DNA from 3 places in the Erwinia sp. BNK-24-b genome. Region 1 is predicted to be linked to each of the others. Evidence: predicted binding sites of a transcription regulator. Region 1 holds the regulator's gene; each other region holds the start of a gene.
What was found. The regulator PhoB, encoded in region 1, activates phosphate uptake and scavenging genes when phosphate is short. The targets are predictions, from matches to a motif close to CTGTCATAAAACTGNCNNAT.
Positions count from the first base shown of each region.

Region 2: pitA (inorganic phosphate transporter PitA) is a predicted target of PhoB. The motif match lies at 2,594-2,613, and genes of this name have one in related genera.
Region 3: phoA (alkaline phosphatase) is a predicted target of PhoB. The motif match lies at 2,995-3,014, and genes of this name have one in related genera.

Region 1 covers NZ_CP179901.1:3,530,643-3,536,714, reverse strand. Annotated here, with positions in the region: gene ACMGGR_RS16215 (SbcC/MukB-like Walker B domain-containing protein) at 1-917, opposite strand, end outside; gene sbcD (exonuclease subunit SbcD) at 914-2,131, opposite strand; gene phoB (phosphate response regulator transcription factor PhoB) at 2,330-3,019, shown strand; gene phoR (phosphate regulon sensor histidine kinase PhoR) at 3,043-4,356, shown strand; gene ACMGGR_RS16195 (PstS family phosphate ABC transporter substrate-binding protein) at 4,374-5,297, shown strand; gene ACMGGR_RS16190 (cobalamin-independent methionine synthase II family protein) at 5,642-6,072, shown strand, end outside.
Region 2 covers NZ_CP179901.1:114,059-120,130, forward strand. Annotated here, with positions in the region: gene uspA (universal stress protein UspA) at 1-108, opposite strand, end outside; gene uspB (universal stress protein UspB) at 487-822, shown strand; gene pitA (inorganic phosphate transporter PitA) at 930-2,432, opposite strand; gene ACMGGR_RS00555 (NAD(P)/FAD-dependent oxidoreductase) at 2,676-3,857, shown strand; gene ACMGGR_RS00560 (autotransporter outer membrane beta-barrel domain-containing protein) at 4,467-6,072, shown strand, end outside.
Region 3 covers NZ_CP179901.1:1,735,549-1,741,620, reverse strand. Annotated here, with positions in the region: gene ACMGGR_RS07720 (peptide MFS transporter) at 1-296, opposite strand, end outside; tRNA gene ACMGGR_RS07715 (tRNA-Ser) at 516-603, shown strand; gene phoA (alkaline phosphatase) at 1,520-2,923, opposite strand; tRNA gene ACMGGR_RS07705 (tRNA-Ser) at 3,168-3,255, shown strand; gene ACMGGR_RS07700 (hypothetical protein) at 4,033-5,328, opposite strand; gene ACMGGR_RS07695 (methyl-accepting chemotaxis protein) at 5,627-6,072, opposite strand, start outside.

The sequences.
Region 1 (6,072 bases):
CTGTCCTGCTGCTGCTGGTTACGCAGGAGCCATTGCGGACGTAGCTTCTCGGCCGGCTCTGCTCGTGCCAGCAGGTTGAGCTGCGGCATTGCATCTTGCCAGGCCGTTTTCGCCTGCTCGTGCTCCGCTTCCGCCGCTTTTTGGGCGTGTCCCACCGCCTGATACTGCTGGTACCACTGCAGCAGCGACTGCTGGTGCTGATGCTGAGAAGTAAGCGCCTGCTCCTCTGCCAACAGCTGTTCAGACTGGGTGGTAAGCTGCTGAACTTGTTCCTCATCCAGCAGGGCCATCGCGCCAGCCTGCGCCCGTAGCGTCTCCAGCGCGGTTCTGGCGTTTTTGTGCCGCTCAAACACGCTGGCGGAAAGACGACCGTAAATTTCCGTGCCGGTCAGTTCTTCCAGCAGTTCCGCACGGCTGTTGGCATCGGCGTTAAGAAAAGCGGCAAACTGACCTTGCGAAAGCATCATCGATTTGGTGAAGCGATCAAAGTCCAGGCCGGTCAGCTCGGTAAGCATCTCCAGCTTGTCTTTTACTTTATCCGCGACGATTTTATTGTCTTCACAGCGCGCCAGCTCTACGCGCGGCGCCTGCAGGTTGCCATCCACCGCGCCTCGCGCCCGGTTCTGGCTCCAGAATGCGCGCCAGGCGACGCCTTTCACCTCAAATTCGACTTCAGCCAGGCATTCGGAAGTATCGCGCGTCATTAAATCGTTTTGCGTCTGCGACAGCTTCCCCAGCCGCGACGTTTCGTGATAGAGCGCCAGGCAGATAGCGTCCAGCAGCGTGGTTTTACCCGCGCCGGTTGGCCCGGTAATGGCAAAGAGGCCGTTGCTGGCGAAAGGCTCGGCGGTGAAATCAATTTTCCATTCACCTTTTAGCGAGTTGAGGTTTTTAAACCGTAGCGTCAGGATTTTCATGGCTGCTCCTCATCAATCTCGGCCAGCGTCTGGCTGAACAGCAGCGTAGCGCGCGCAATGCGCTGCGGATCTTCTTCTTCTGAAGCCAGGCGGCGTTGAAACACTTCCTCCACGCTCAGCTCGCTCAGGGTCTCGTTATTCTGCCGGTTAATGATGCTGTCGCGCTGTTCGCGGCTGCGGCGCAGCAGCACAACTTCGACCGGCAGTTTTTCAGTCAGCTCCTGAATATGGCGCTGTAGGTCGTTTAGCCAGGTCTGCGAAACGATTTCGATATCCAGCCACACCTTCTGGCCCGTTTCCGGCGGCTGAATCGCTGCCAGCTGCCGTTCAATCTCCGCCAGCGAGCCTTTAATCATCTGCATCGGCTGAAAGAGCGGCACCGCCAGCGGCCTGACCTGGCTAAGCTGACCGTCGGCAAAATCGACCATGAAAACGCTTTTTTCACGGCCCAGCTCGTCAAAGCTGAGCGGAATGGGGGAGCCGCTGTAGCGGATATGGTCCGTATCGGCAATGCGCTGCGCACGATGAATATGACCGAGCGCGATATAGTCCGCTGGCGGAAAAGCCTGGGCGGGAAAAGCGTCCAGCGTGCCGATGTAGATGTCGCGCACCGCATCGCTTTTAGTCACGCCGACGGTGGTCAAATGGCCGGTCGCCACGATGGGCAGCGTGCCGTTCAGTTTCGCACGCATTTCTGTTGCGGCTGCGTAGCTGCGCTGATAGTGGTGGGTGATCGCTTCCAGCAGCGTCTGCTGCTTCTCTCGTCCCGACTGTCCCGCTTTGCTGAGCGTGATATCGCGCGGGCGTAAAAAAGGAATGGCGCAAAGCAGCGCGCCCGGCTGGCCGTCGCGACGATTCAGTACCAACACCTGGTCGGCAGGATCTTCGCTGGCGGCGGCAATCACGCGCGTATTCAGGCAGGCCAGCAGCTCGCGGGATTCATTCAGCATGGCTACCGAGTCGTGATTGCCCGCCAGAATAATCAGCTGGCAGCCGGTTTGCTGTAGCCTGACCACAAAGCGGTTATACAGCTCGCGCGCATAGCTGGGCGGCGAACCGGTATCGAAAACGTCGCCGGCCACGATAACGGCATCAACCTGATGCAGCTCAACCTGCGCGACCAGCCACGTCAGAAAAGCCTCGTGCTCCGGCGCACGGCTTTTGGTATAAAAAAACTGGCCCAGATGCCAGTCGGCGGTATGAATGAGTCGCATAGAATCCCTTCAGGATGGCAAAAGCGAAAGGCCGATTATAAACGCCTGGCTAAAAAACCTCAGCTACGCATTTCCATCCTGCTGAAAGTGTTATAAAACTGATGAATGGCTGAGGCTTTTTTCATAAAAGTGTCATAAATCTGACGCATAATGACGCCGCATATCCAGTGACATCCCGTCACAAACGCAGGAGCAATGATGGCTAAGCGCATTCTGGTAGTCGAAGATGAAGCCCCAATCCGTGAGATGTTGTGTTTTGTTCTGGAGCAAAACGACTATCAGCCAATAGAAGCGGAAGATTATGACAGCGCGATCAGCATGTTAATTGAGCCGTGGCCCGATCTGATCCTGCTGGACTGGATGTTGCCAGGCGGCACCGGTATTCAGTTTATCCGTCATTTAAAGCGCGAAGCCATGACCCGCGATATTCCGGTGATGATGCTGACGGCGCGCGGCGAAGAAGAGGATCGCGTGCGGGGCCTGGAAGTGGGGGCTGACGACTATATTATTAAACCTTTTTCACCTAAGGAACTGGTTGCCCGCATTAAAGCGGTGATGCGCCGGATTTCGCCAATGGCGGTGGAGGAGGTGATTGAGATCCAGGGCCTGAGCCTGGACCCGTCTTCGCACCGCGTGATGTCAGAAACGCAGCCACTGGAGATGGGGCCGACCGAATATAAGCTGCTGCACTTCTTTATGACCCACCCCGAGCGCGTCTACAGCCGCGAGCAGTTGCTTAATCATGTCTGGGGCACTAACGTTTACGTGGAAGATCGTACCGTTGATGTGCATATCCGCCGCCTGCGTAAAGCGCTTGAACTGACCGGGCACGATCGTATGGTGCAGACCGTTCGCGGTACGGGCTACCGTTTCTCCGCACGTTACTGATCGTCCCCACTGGAGTTTTCACCGTGCTGGAACGCCTCTCCTGGAAGAGATTGCTGCTTGAGCTGCTGCTCGCCTGTCTGCCAGCGCTGATTATCGGTCTGCTCACCGGCTATCTGCCGTGGCTGCTGCTGCTGGCCGTGCTGGCCGTGCTGGGCTGGCATTTTTCTAACCTGCTTCGTCTTTCCCACTGGCTCTGGATCGATCGCAGTATCACGCCGCCAGCGGGACGCGGCAGCTGGGAACCGCTCTTCTATGGTCTTTATCAGATGCAGGCGCGTAACCGTCGTCGTCGTCGCGAGCTGGGGCATCTGATTAAACGTTTTCGCAGCGGCGCAGAATCCCTGCCCGATGCGGTGGTGCTGACCACGGAAGAGGGCACCATCTTCTGGTGTAACGGCCTGGCGCAGCAGCTGTTGGGACTGCGCTGGCCGGAAGATAACGGACAGAATATTTTAAATCTGCTGCGCTATCCGGAATTTACTCACTACCTGCGCGATCGCGATTTTTCTCGCCCTTTAACCCTGGTGCTGAACAGCCATCGCCATCTGGAATTTCGGGTAATGCCCTACAGCGAAGGCCAGTGGCTGCTGGTATCGCGTGACGTCACGCAAATGCATCAGCTGGAAGGCGCACGCCGTAACTTCTTCGCCAACGTCAGCCACGAACTACGCACGCCGCTTACCGTGCTGCAGGGCTATCTGGAGATGATGAGCGATGCGGTGCTGGAAGGCCCTTCGCGGGACAAAGCGCTGCACACTATGCAGGAACAAACGCGCCGCATGGATGCGCTGGTTAAACAGCTGCTGACGCTTTCAAGGATTGAAGCGGCACCCGCGCTGGATTTGCAGGAAAAAGTGGATGTGCCGCTGATGCTGCGACTGTTACAGCGCGAGGCGGAGACGCTTAGCCAGGGGCGGCACGATATTCATTTCTCTTTCGATCCGCATCTGCGGGTCTTTGGTAATGATGAACAGCTGCGCAGCGCCATTTCCAATCTGGTTTACAACGCCGTTAACCATACGCCGGAAGGCACGCGCATTGATATCAGCTGGCAAAAAACGGCGCAGGGTGCGCTGTTTAAAGTGAAGGATAACGGGCCTGGTATTGCTGCGGAGCACATTCCTCGTCTGACCGAACGCTTCTACCGGGTTGATAAAGCCCGTTCCCGGCAGACCGGTGGCAGCGGGCTGGGGCTAGCCATCGTCAAGCACGCGCTTGGCCATCACAATACGCGGCTGGAGATCGCCAGCCAGCCGGGTAAAGAGACCAGTTTTAGCTTCTTACTGCCGGCAAGGTTGATCGTGAGTGAGCAATTGACTCAGAATGCGGTTCACTGAGTGAGCGGACAAGATTAATGAAAAAGTTACTTTTGGCTTTTATGCTGCTGTGTTGCGTAAAAGCCGGGGCGGCCGAGGGGATGCTGTCTGGCAACCTTAGCAGCGTGGGATCAGACACGTTAGGCAATCTGATGGCGCTGTGGGCAGAAAGTTTTAACCGCCAGTATCCGGGCGTCAACGTGCAGATTCAGGCTGCGGGTTCGTCTACCGCGCCAACGGCATTGTCGGCAGGCGCAGCGCAGCTGGGCGCGATGAGTCGGCCAATGCAGGCCGTTGAGCGCCAGCTGTTTGAAAAACGCTATGGCTATGCGCCGCTGGCCGTGCCGGTGGCGCTGGATGCCTTAGTGGTGGTGGTAAACCAGGATAATCCGCTTGAGAGGATAAACGCTCAGCAGCTCGACGCTATTTTTTCCGTTACCCGCCGCTGCGGCGCAGACTTCACCGTCCATAGCTGGGGCGATTTACAGTTAAAACAACCGGCGTGGCAGCATCGGCCGCTACAGCGTTTTGGCCGTAACTCGGCGTCCGGCACCTGGGGCTTTTTCCGTCAGCAGGCATTATGCAACGGCGATTTCCGTAATGATGTCGGTGAATACCCTGGATCTGCGGCCGTCATTCAGGCGGTAGCGAGCACGCTGAACGGCATCGGCTACGCCAGCATGGGCGCGCATCTGACGGGAGTAAAAACGCTGCTGGTTTCGCCCGACGGCGTTAACTGGATAGCGCCTGGCGTCGCCAGTATTCGCAGCGGACGCTATCCCTATGCCCGCCCGCTTTATATCTATGTGAATAAAGCGCCGGGTCAGCCGCTTGAGCCATTGACCAAAGCTTTCTTACAGCATGCGCTGTCGCCGCAGGGTCAGGCACTGGTGCGGCAGGCGGGCTATCTGCCGCTCTCTGATGAGCAGCTCAACAGGGTCAGGGCGATGATCGGCGAGTAAGGCTGGCTGTTATGCTCTGTCCGTTATAATTGCTGAATCCGCCGTATCCTGTACGTGTTTGCTGCTCTTGTCCGTATCCACCTTATCCTGCATATATCCGCTTCGGCCCGCCCGTAGCGGTTTTGCCAGTTTCCGTTACGCCTGCTCATAGCGGTTTTATACCGGCTTCTTCACATCAACATGAATTTTTTTCATGTAATGTGAAATTTCTTCGTTTGCCGTTAAATCTTTCTCATGACATTCTTACTTCCAGCCATTTAGACATCCAGAAGTCTGGTGATGTTTAGAGATAACACTTTTACCGTTAAATGATGTGCCCGTCCGCAGGCCAGGAGTGACCGAAAATGCAAAGAGAATCAGCCCAGTATCGCGCCGAAGTTGTTGGCAGTTTCCTGCGTCCTGCTGCGATTAAACAGGCTCGCGAACAGTTTCAGACAGGTGAAATCGACGCCGCCGCGCTGCGCCAGATTGAAGATGAAGCCATCCGTGACGTGGTTGAGCAACAGCGCGCCAGCGGGCTGAAAGTGGTCACCGACGGCGAATTCCGCCGTGCGTGGTGGCACTTTGATTTCTTCGACGGCCTGGAAGGCGTAGAGCGTTATGAGGCGGAGCAGGGTATTCAATTCAACGGCGTGCAGACCAAGGCTCGCGGCGTGAAGGTGACCGGCAAGCTGGGCTTTGGCAATCATCCCATGCTGGAAGATTTTCGTTTCCTGAAAAGCATCAGCGGCGACGCTATTCCAAAAATGACCATCCCAAGCCCGAGCGTGCTGCA
Region 2 (6,072 bases), 1.4 Mb from region 1:
CAGCGAAACTTTGGCATCGTAAGGACGAGCCATCGAAACCGCTTTCGCGACCAGCAGTTTACTTTCTGGCGAAAGATCGACAGCAATCAGAATGTGTTTGTAAGACATAACGCTCTCCTTGTTCGGTACGGCCGCATATATGCAGGCGGTCTGGCATCATAACACATTGAATTAGTGCGATGTGGCAGGGTTCTGAGCGCCTGGAACCGCGCATTTTTTATCTCTTAAGTATAGCGTTAATTGTTAACAAATCCCGGTTTGCCCTTTCTGTTTGCGAGCGGGATCAAAAGGAATTTCCTCTCTTTTTTATTCTGGTCGCAAACAGCGCTGGCAAAAATTTCATCTCATCTCCTAAACTGAAGAAGACAATAAAAATACAGAACAGCTACGCTGCTGTTACAACAATTCAAACTTAGGGTGGGCGAAGCGAAAACGAGCAGCGTTGATTGTCGTGGCTGCGGATAAAGCATCGCCGTGGAGGAGATCATGATTAGCACCATCGCACTTTTTTGGGCTCTTTGTGTGGTTTGTCTGGTTAATATGGCGCGTTACTTCTCTTCTTTGCGCGCGCTGCTGGTGGTGCTGCGAGGCTGCGATCCTTTGCTTTATCAGTATGTTGATGGGGCCGGGTTTTTTACTTCTCATGGCCAGCCGGGTAAACAGGTGCGGCTGGTGCGCTATATCTGGCTACAACGCTATCGCGATCATCACGACGAAGAGTTTATCCGCCGCTGCGAGCGGGTTCGCGGGCAGTTTATCCTGACCAGCGCGCTGTGCGGTCTGGTCTTTATCAGCCTTATTGGGCTATTTATCTGGCATTGAAGAGCCTGTCCGGGCTATTTATCAGGCATAAAACGGTCTGGGCTACTGGCGTTAAGGCATAAAAAAAGGCGGGGAAAATTCCCCGCCTTGTTGTTCCTGCTGATGAATCAGGGAACCAGCTTCAGCGCTAACCAGTAAAGGCAGCCCGACAGCACGATCGATACAGGTAACGTAAATACCCAGGCTAACAGGATATTTTTAATCGTCTTACCCTGAACGCCGCCGCCGTCGACCAGCATGGTGCCGGCCACGGAAGAGGAGAGAACGTGGGTCGTTGAAACGGGCATGCCGGTATAGCTGGCCACGCCGATAGAAACGGCAGCGGTCATCTGTGCAGCCATTCCCTGCGCATAGGTCATGCCTTTCTTACCGATTTTTTCACCGATAGTGGTGGCGACACGGCGCCAGCCAACCATCGTACCCAGCGACAGCGCAAGCGCTACGGCAACGATAATCCACACAGGGGCGTACTCAACGGTATTCAGCATATCGTCTTTCAGCTTGCCAAGAAAACGGCGGTCTTCGGCAGTGGTGCTCTGTAACTTAGCCGTTTTATCGGCGGTATCAGAGACACACATCAGCAGACGACGCAGCTGGCTGCGTTGCTCAACGTTTAACGCGTCGTAGCTTTGCAGATTACTCAGCAGGCCTTGAGCACGTTGAATAGCCGGCATCGCGCGGGCGGCATCGCAGTGAAACTCATGCGGAGCGCCCGGATTTTCCTGCGGTGCGGGTACAACAGGCGGAGCCATCTGCACAATCTGGGTCAGCGAATCAGCATGCTGCTGATAATACTGTTCCAGATGGTTTACCGCATCGCGGGTACGCGTAATGTCATAGCCCGACGAATTCATATTGACCACAAAGCCCGCCGGCGCCACGCCAATCAGCACCAGCATGATCAGGCCAATGCCTTTCTGTCCGTCGTTAGCACCGTGAGAATAGCTCACGCCGATAGCCGAGACGATCAGCGCGGTGCGCGTCCAGAACGGCGGCTTTTTCTTGCCGTCGATCTTCTCGCGTTCCGCTGGCGTCATATGAATACGGCGGCGTTTCTTACTGCCGCTCCAGTAGCGACGCAGAATAAACACCAGGCTACCGGCCAGTACCAGGCCGACAATCGGCGAGATAACCAGCGACATAAAGATGCCGATCATTTTCGGGATATTCAGCGCGTCCACTACCGAAGTGCCGGTAAGCAGCGCGTTGGTCAGGCCAATGCCGATGATGGCCCCGATGAGGGTATGAGAGCTGGAGGCAGGCAGGCCAAAATACCAGGTGCCCAGATTCCAGATGATAGCAGCCAGCAGCATGGAAAAGACCATGGCCAGTCCGTGAGCCGATCCTACATTAAGCAGTAAATCGGTGGGTAGCAGATGAACGATAGCGTAAGCAACGCTTAGCCCGCCCAGCAGTACGCCAAAGAAGTTAAATACGCCGGCCATCACTACCGCCAGTTGCGATCGCATAGCTCGCGTATAAATTACAGTAGCCACCGCATTTGCCGTGTCGTGGAAGCCGTTGATAGCTTCGTAAAACAAAACAAAAAGCAGGGCAAGGACGAGTAACAGGCCGGTATGGTAATCAAGACCAGCAAACAGATGTAGCATAAGCGTTACGCCATTTTGGAGGACATGAACGCGGCGCATTATCAGCGAGAAACCGCGCCTGGGGAAAGTGAAATATAGACTTTTTTTGACATTAATACGTTAACAGAAGCAAATAATGGTCCTGAGTTGTATGAAAATCATACGTTTACCGCTATGGGCTAAGATGACGCTTTTATGACGCTGGCGATAAGCGACCCATCTCATTACAATCACCGTTTTTTGCGCAGCAGGTCGGAGCGGATTGTGGAAAAGTTTGACGTTATCGTTATTGGCGCAGGTGCGGCTGGCCTGTTCTGTGCCGCACAGGCAGGGCAGCGCGGCAAACGCGTGCTGGTGCTGGATAACGGCAAAAAAGCGGGACGCAAAATATTGATGTCGGGCGGCGGCCGCTGCAATTTTACTAACCTTTATACCGAGCCTGCGGCTTATCTGTCGCAAAATCCCCATTTCTGTAAGTCTGCGCTGGCACGCTATACGCAGTGGGATTTTATCGATCTGGTGAATCGGCACGATATCGCCTGGCACGAAAAGACGCTGGGCCAGCTATTTTGCGACGATTCCGCTCAGCAAATTGTGGATCTACTGCTTAAAGAGTGCGAAGCAGGTCAGGTGACGTTAAGACTGCGTAGCGAAGTAGTAAAGGTAACGCGCGAAGAACATTACACGCTGGAGCTGAACGGCAGCGTGGTACAGGCGGAAAAGCTGGTCATCGCTTCCGGCGGTCTTTCTATGCCCGGTTTGGGCGCGTCACCCTTTGGTTACAAACTTGCCGAACAGTTTGGCCTGAAGGTTTTTCCAACGCGCGCGGGCCTGGTGCCTTTTACGCTGCATAAGCCGCTGCTTGAGCAGCTGCAAATGCTTTCCGGCGTGGCGGTGCCTTCCGTAATGACTGCGGAAGACGGGACGGTATTTAAAGAAGCCTTGTTATTTACCCATCGCGGCCTCTCCGGTCCCGCGGTATTACAGCTTTCCAGCTATTGGCAGCCGGGCGAGTTCGTGACGGTCAATCTTTCACCTGAACGCGACCTTGATGCTTTTATCAGTGAAGAACGCGAAGCCCATCCTAATCAAAGCCTGAAAAACACGCTGGCAAAAGTGTTGCCGCGCCGTCTGGTAGAATGTTTACAGCTGTTGGGCAGCGTGCCGGAATGCACGCTTAAGCAGTTAAACAGCCGCCAGCAAAGCGAACTGACCCAGACGTTGCACAGCTGGCGCGTGCAGCCCAACGGTACGGAAGGTTACCGCACGGCGGAAGTTACGCTTGGCGGGGTTGATACCAGCGCACTCTCCTCTAAAACAATGGAAGCACGCGATGTGCCGGGCCTCTATTTTATTGGCGAAGTGGTGGACGTGACCGGCTGGCTGGGCGGCTATAATTTCCAGTGGGCCTGGAGCTCTGCCTGGGCCTGCGCGCAGGCGCTGTAGGGCAAACGGGATCTTCACTGACGAAGATCTTGTTTTATAGCACCCGTTATAATAGAAAGGCTAACGCAGACGGATTCCTTACTGGAAATAACGGGCCTGCATTGTAGGTAATAAGGAGTTGTAAAATTCCTTAATTAGCGACGCATTGTCTTTTCGCTTCGCAGCTTTAATTGGCTTTTTCATTAATGTTGTTTTTTAAATTATTGTTTTTATAAATATAAAAAAGAAGATTAATGGTCATGTTTTCGCTTCTCTTCTTATGGCTATTTATGGAATGAACCCCCGATTTTCCCGTTGGCGGTTAGCTGTTTTAATAACGCAATTGACTTATATCGACGATTAACACACTCTTTTTGCTGAGGCTATTTTATCGCGGCGCTTAAAAAACGCTTCTTCTTATGCGCCCATTCAATTAATATTGTTGCGCCAGGAAGGCCAGAATTAAAGGATGGGAAGCGGTGTTGCCCGTTTTATTCTCATTACGCTGTCAATTCAAAATAAACGCTTCGGATAGCGTATCGCACAACGTTTCCCCGGAACGCCTCCTCGCATTAAAACAGCAGCCAACCCCTTAATCGTTTTAAAACCATATTAATGAAAGGATGCACTATGGTTATGAAATCACGGCCTTTTGCGCTCGGTTTGCTCACGCTGACGCTCTCCCCACTCTCTGTTTTTGCCGCATGGGTAGTGACGGATGGTTCCACTTTACAGGTAACCTCAGGCTATGACTCTACGGACATCAGTGACGTACCGTTACAGGCTTCCGGACAAAACAGCCGGTTAGTTACCGACAGCGGACTGGCGTTCAGCATGTCAGGTGTTGCGACAAGCGTTGCTAAAATTATCGACCAGGGCAGTCTGAAGTTGAATAAGGCAACTTTATCCTTCACGGGAATTGACGGACAGGTCATTTCGGTTAACAACGCCACGATAGATATTATTGGAAGCACGCTTTCCATATCCGGGAAGCGCAACTTTGCTATTAACGCAAAAAATAGCAACGTCTCTGTTAAAGACAGTTCTTTGTTACTTGAAGGCGCTGGAGCAACTGGAATAAGCGTGAACGATGGCGGTACGCTAACGGTGAAAAATACCGTTATCAGCAATCAACCGGATTATGCCTCTACCGGTATCGTAATGAATCATTATGCCAAAGCCACGCTAAACGATGTAAAAATTACGCTGAACGGCAGTAACGTCTCTCATGCAATTAATATCTATGGCGGTTATATGACTGCCGATAACGTGACGATAGATACTGAGTCAGCCAAATGGGCTGCTATTTTGACAGGAAATGCCTCTGGTCCCAATAGTACGTTAGCGCTAAGCAACAGCACTATTAACTCCGTCTTTACCGCGCTGCGTGGTATGGGGGGAAATATGACGTTAGATAATGTGAATGTGACGACCCGTGGTACATCAGGCCTGGCTATTGATGTTAATGTCGAATCAAACGCTATCGTTCGCGGCGGCAGCTATCAAACTTCAGGGGAAAGGGCACATGGAGTATGGGTAGCAAATAAGCTCTCCACTTTAAAGGCTTCTGACACCAGTTTTACTACCCGGGGTAGCGGCTCCCATGCTGCTTTTCTACAGTTCGGCACAACCGAGTTGAATAACACGAAGTTAACAACGTCAGGAATCGAAAGCTTTGGCATGTATACCGAAGCGAGCGATCCTGATAAGCAGGGGAGCATTACGGGCGACAATGTCACTGTCAATACATCCGGAGAATCGAGTTATGGTGCCAGAGCACATGGAGGAAAAATAACGTTAGAGAATTCCGCCATTACTACCAAAGGGGCAAGCGCATCAGGTGTAGGGATAAGTAATGCAGGCGTGCTGACGCTGGTCAACACACCGGTAACAACTTTTGGAGATGACGCATCGGGGATTACTCTTGCCGCTACCGCAAGTGCAACGATAAGCAATTCGGCAATAGGGACTTCTGGCTCACAGGCGCATGGCGTAAATGCCGACAACAGTACTATTAACCTGACGGACGTCTCTTTAACCACTTCAGGTACAGACGCTTACGGCATAGTGGCCAAAAACAGCAGGACAGGCGAAATTCGTAACAGCACCATTTCCACTACGGGAAAGGGCGGCGTAGGTATCGCTGCTTTGCTATCTGCCAGCCTGACCGGCGATAATCTTACTATCAATACAACCGGTGAAAATGCGCCAGGCTTGTCTGCCTCTCTTGCCACGT
Region 3 (6,072 bases), 1.8 Mb from region 1:
TGTCCGGAGAGCACCCAGCAGCCGATCACCTGTAGGACCATCCCCAGCACAAACAGATTGCGGTTGCTGAGGAAGCGTCCGCCGAGGTAGCCGCCAAACAGGTGCAGGCCATAGTTAAATGCGCCAAAGACGCCCATCATGGTGTTGGCCTGCGTTTCGCTGAAGCCCAGTTTTTTAGTGGCGTAAAGCACCAGCGAGGAATAAAGCACGGCAAAGCCGAGCGTGGAAAAAATCTGGATAAAAAAGAGCGCGCGGGTTCCGTCCGGTTCAGCGCTTCTGCTGTCAATCTGATTCACTACTGGCCTCACGATTTACTGGCTGATGAAGCAGATCATTATGCACATTGCGCCGCAGAATGTGTTGTTACCAATAAGTTAAACGTTTTTTTGACGTTTTAAGCAGCAAACCGCTGTAAAAGTGAGTGAACGAACGGAAAAATGCAGAAAGAGAGTTGACCGGCGCAGTGCTTTTCCCTACATTAGCGGCCGTTAGCAACGAGGTTGCAACAACAATATGGTGAGGTGTCCGAGTGGCTGAAGGAGCACGCCTGGAAAGTGTGTATACGGCAACGTATCAAGGGTTCGAATCCCTTCCTCACCGCCATATTTAAAGAAGAGCCTGAACTCGCGTTCAGGCTTTTTTTATGCATATTCCTCACGAGGAAGGGTGAGAAGCCTTGACCGGGTTCGACAACTGACTTTAGTCAGTTGGACAGTTCGGGCGCTCGCGAACGAACTGCCCGCAGGGCGAGCAAAGCGAGTCTATCCCTTCCTCACCGCCATATTTAAAGAAGAGCCTGAACTCACGTTCAGGCTTTTTTTATGCATGTTCCTCACGAGGAAGGGTGAGTAAAGCGATTCTATCCCTTCCTCACCGTCATATTTCAAAGATAGCCCAGATTTACGTTCAGACTGAGGGCGTTAACAGACTCTTAAACGTCAGGTCGCGTTCAGCCCGGCGAACAGCTGCAGAGGTCAACCGGAACACGGACACGCCGTGAATCCATCCATGGAGGCTCGTTTGGCGCGTCCATGCGCCAAAACGGTCCGCTTATCCGGTTGGCCTCCGCTGCCAGAAAGCACTGTGTTGCTGTAAAAATGCCGGAAAGCACGAGCTGAGTAAGTTTGTTAACAGTCTGAGCCTGAACTCACGTTCAGGCTTTTTTTATGCATATTCCCCACGAGGAAGGGTGAGTAAAGCAAGTCTATCCCTTCCTCACCGTCATATTTCAAAGATAGCCCGAATTCACGTTCAGACTGAGAGCGTTAACAGACTCTTAAACGTCAGGTCGCGTTCAGCCCGGTGAACAGCAGCAGAGGTCAACCGGAACACGGACACGCCGTGAATCCATCCATGGAGGCTCGTTTGGCGCGTCCATGCGCCAAAACGGTCCGCTTATCCGGTTGGCCTCCGCTGCCAGAAAGCTACGGTGTTGCTGTTAAAATGCCGGAAAGCACGAGCTGAGTAAGTTTGTTAACAGTCTGAGCCTGAACTCGCGTTCAGGCTTTTTTCCTTCCGCTTATTTAATTTCCATCGCCGCCTTCATGGTATAAAACAGATCCGTCTGATCCGTTAATCCCACGACGTTCGCTGCATGCGGGCCATAAGCCGCAATACGCAGCTGCGTGCCGGTGTGTCCCTGCGATTCCTCTTCCGAGTTGCCGTAGCTGATAGTCATCAGCCCGCCCTCTTTCGTTTGCAACGTTTGCGTCAGGCCAGGCGCTTTGCTGTCGTTGGCGATAATCTGGCTGGAGTGCGCATGGTCGGCGGTAACGATGACCAGGGTATTGCCATCTTTATGCGCAAACGCCAGCGCTTTCTGGACGGCTTCATCCAGATCGACCGTTTCGCCAATCTGGCCGCATGGATTCGCTACGTGATCCTGTTTATCAATCGACGCGCCTTCCACCTGCAAAAAGAAACCGTTCTGGTTTTTGCTTAATAGCTGGATAGCTTTATCGGTCATCTGGGCCAGCGTTGGCGTAGAAGCCTGACGCTCGCCGTTAACTTCGCAGCTGACCGGTTTGCCCTCAAGGTTACCGTGATAGGTCGCTTTTGGCCCTTTCCAGCGCACCGGCATATTACCGTCGGCAAACAAACCAAGTACCGGCTTATCCTGTGAAGCCTCCGTTAGCGCATTCATCCCTTCAAGATTACTTACCAGCTGATAACCGCGAATTTTAGCCTGTTCGTTTAGTGGTTTACCCTGCCATTCGCCTGCTTTGGCCGTTTCAGCAAAGGTTTTGCCACCGCCGCCCAAGGTTACGTCAACGCGGGCGTTTAACAGCTGCTCGGCAATGGATCCTTTGCCGCCTTTTTCCAGCGCGTTGCCCGCGCAGGTTTCGCTGGTTTTTTCCGGGCCGTAACACTTACGGGAGGTCACGTGCGCAATCTGCGCTGCTGGCGTAGCATCTTCCAGTTCTGCGGTAGAGACGTTGCCGGTCGCTTTTCCTGCGGCCTTTGCGATCTCCATGATCGTCTGGTGATCTTTGCCGTTTACGTCCACGCCAATCGCGCCGTTATAGGATTTTACACCGGTGCTCCATGCGGTGGCCGATGCCGCAGAATCGGTGACGTAATCCGGCTTATGCGTCTTTTTATCCAGCGAATAATGCGTGTACTGACCGGTCAACGGCAGCGCGTCGATCCCTTTAAAAAAACCGCCCGCACCCTCAGCATAGTTACGCGCGGCAGTGATTTCGGAATCGCCCATACCGTCGCCAATCAGCAGGATGACATTTTTTGCTTTGTTGCTGTTTAGCGAAGCTTTTAGCGCTTCTGTCTGATCTTGCTGCAACCGGCGAGCGCCGCCGGGCTGTGTGATGTCGCCCTGCGCGGCGCGATTATAATCTGCGGCCTGCGCGCAAAGCGCGGTTGATAACAGCGTGGCGGCAAAGGAAAAAGTAAACAGGCTTTTCTTCATTGCATAACTCCATGAGCAAACGTTGCTAAAAATTTCAGGAGCTTAGTCTGCGATACAACCATGACGATTTTGTGTCAGGAAAGTGTCATAAGGGTGACAGGCTTCGGCTGCGCCAGCAGAAAGGCAGCGCATGCTGTTCACCGCTTAACCTGCCAGAATAAAAAGGAAAAAATCTTCTTGACCCTTAACGCCGGACTCCCTATAGTAGCGCCCCGTCGCCCGAGAGGGTGATGGATAAAAATTTGGTGAGGTGTCCGAGTGGCTGAAGGAGCACGCCTGGAAAGTGTGTATACGGCAACGTATCAAGGGTTCGAATCCCTTCCTCACCGCCATATTTAAAGAAGAGCCTGAACTCACGTTCAGGCTTTTTTTATGCATATTCCCCACGAGGAAGGGTGAGAGGCCTTGACCGGGTTCGACAACTGACTTTAGTCAGTTGGACAGTTCGGGCGCTTGCGAACGAACTGCCCGCAGGGCGAGCAAAGCGAGTCTATCCCTTCCTCACCGCCATATTTAAAGAAGAGCCTGAACTCACGTTCAGGCTTTTTTTATGCATGTTCCCCACGAGGAAGGGTGAGAAGCCTTGACCGGGTTCGACAACTGACTTTAGTCAGTTGGACAGTTCGGGCGCTCGCGAACGAACTGCCCGCGGGGCGAGCAAAGCGAGTCTATCCCTTCCTCACCGCCATATTTAAAGAAGAGCCTGAACTCACGTTCAGGCTTTTTTATGCATATTCCCCACGAGGAAGGGTGAGAAGCCTTGACCGGGTTCGACAACTGACTTTAGTCAGTTGGGACTGAGGGCGTTAACAGACTCTTAAACGTCAGGTCGCGTTCAGCCCGGAGAACAGCAGCAGAGGTCAACCGGAACACGGACACGCCGTGAATCCATCCATGGAGGCTCGTTTGGCGCGTCCATGCGCCAAAACGGTCCGCTTATCCGGTTGGCCTCCGCTGCCAGAAAGCTACGGTGTTGCTGTTAAAATGCCGGAAAGCACGAGCTGAGTAAGTTTGTTAACAGTCTGAGCCTGAACTCACGTTCAGGCTTTTTTTATGCATGTTCCCCACAAGGAAGGGTGAGAAGCCTTGACCGGGTTCGACAGGCAGCTTTATGCCTTACTGAAGGTCACATCGACCTTAGTCGCATCGGTATGGCGCATAGGGTTATTCCCCTGGCCGAGCTGGTCGTCGTTTGGATGAATATAGGTGTCACCGGTTCCCAGCTGATTTTCCATATATTCTCCGCCAGCTTTCATGGTATCGGTTGAACCGTCATACCAGCCTGCAATAGTCTTGTCTCCGGCTGAGTCGGTTGAAACGATATTGTCTGGCGCGCCGTCAGCAATGCTTTTGTTATCACCGATATTAAATCCGTTATGGTCGGTAGCGCTGATAGCCGCGTTTCGCCCGTCGATATCGCTGGTATTAATGAAGCCGTTATAAAATTCCAGGCGACTGGCACTGTCCTGAAACTTCCCATCCGCATCAGCCTGCTTAATCACGCCCGTGAAGTCGTTTTGATAATTCATGGTGCCCTTCTCGCCCGGCTTCAGCGTCATGGAGGCCACCTGCTTATTATCCTTATCAAACATGCCAAGGGTTATATCGTGATCCTCGGCGTTAGTAATATCAAAAGAGCGTGGCCCGCTGCCTGTAACCTGATCGGAAGCCGCTGTTGCGCTGGCTGAAGAGGCAGAAGCGGTGCTTTCCGCCGATGTGGCAGCCGTTTTCGTGTTTCCGGCCGTCGCTGCATCAGCATCCGCTGCGCCTGTTGCTGCTGCGGCTTCCGGCTGAGCAGAAGCGGTGGCATCCTGGTAAGAAGGCGGGTTAGCCGTCGCCGCCTGGTAAGATGGCGGACTGGCCGTCGCTTCCTGATAAGAAGGCAACGCTTCGTCAGTATTCCCGGCAGAGGCTTCGCCACCGCTGCCGGTTGCTAACGAGCCAGAAGCGTTGATATCGCTATCAGTTGCCGGCAAAGCGGAACCATTGGTATTGCTGCTGGTTGCCGGCGAGCCGGAACCGTTGCCGCTGGTAGTCGATGGCGAACCGGAACCTTTAGTATCGCTGTCGCTGCCGCCGTTGAACTGCTGTAGCATCTGCATAATTATCTTTAGCACTTCGTTCAGCAACTGCGTGGTCTGCTGATTAAGCTCGCTGCCGGAACTCTGTGCGTTAGTCGCGTCCCCGCTATTCTGGACGGCATTACTTTTCTGCGACAGATCGCCAAAATTCAGGCTGCTGCTGCCCGGCTGAGCCATGCCGAAATTTATGCCGCCACCGCCAGACTGCTTCGCTACGCTTTGATTATTGAACGCATCTGCGTTTTTAGTATCCGTGCTGAACATATTATCAAACGGCTGGGGCTGGGTAATGCCACCTGCTGGATTAAGCCTGTCGACTGACATAAACGATTCCACCTGAGAGTGAGGGTTTGGATCTGAGTGAATCGATATCGCCTCTGGTTCCTGTACTGGCAGCTTCAGGGCAATTTTTTTCGCACTCTTCCCCTCTTATCAGCCGCCGTTGACAAAATTTTCGCGAAAAAAAACCCGAACTCAGGTTCGGGCTTCAGGGGATTAGCAGAATTATGGCTCAGGAAGCTTATATCTTTCCGCCATCCCCGCCAGCACAGGCCACTTATAGCCTGTGATGCTTTGTTTCGAATATCGTGTTACTTCAATCGGCAGACGCTGCCCTTCAGGCTCAGGCTATTTTAAAGATAGCAATAGTGCGAATAAGCTGAGCGGCCTGGTCTTCCAGCGAAGCTGCTGCGGTGGCGGCTTCTTCCACTAGCGCGGCGTTCTGCTGGGTTACTTCATCCATCTGGCTGACTGCCGTACTTACGTGCTCAATACCGTTTACCTGTTCGCCAGAGGCGGAGAAGATTTCGGCCATAATCTGCGAAACGTTACCGATAGAAGCAACAATGTCATCCATCGTTTTTCCGGCGTTAGCCACCAGCTCGCTGCCTTCCGTAATACGCAGGCTTGAGGTTTCAATCAGTGCTTTAATCTCTTTAGCCGCCACCGCGCTGCGCTGCGCCAGCGCACGGACTTCGGATGCCACCACGGCAAAGCCTCTTCCCTGCTCACCGGCGCGTGCTGCTTCAACAGCGGCGTTAAGCGCCAGGATATTCGTCTGGAAAGCGA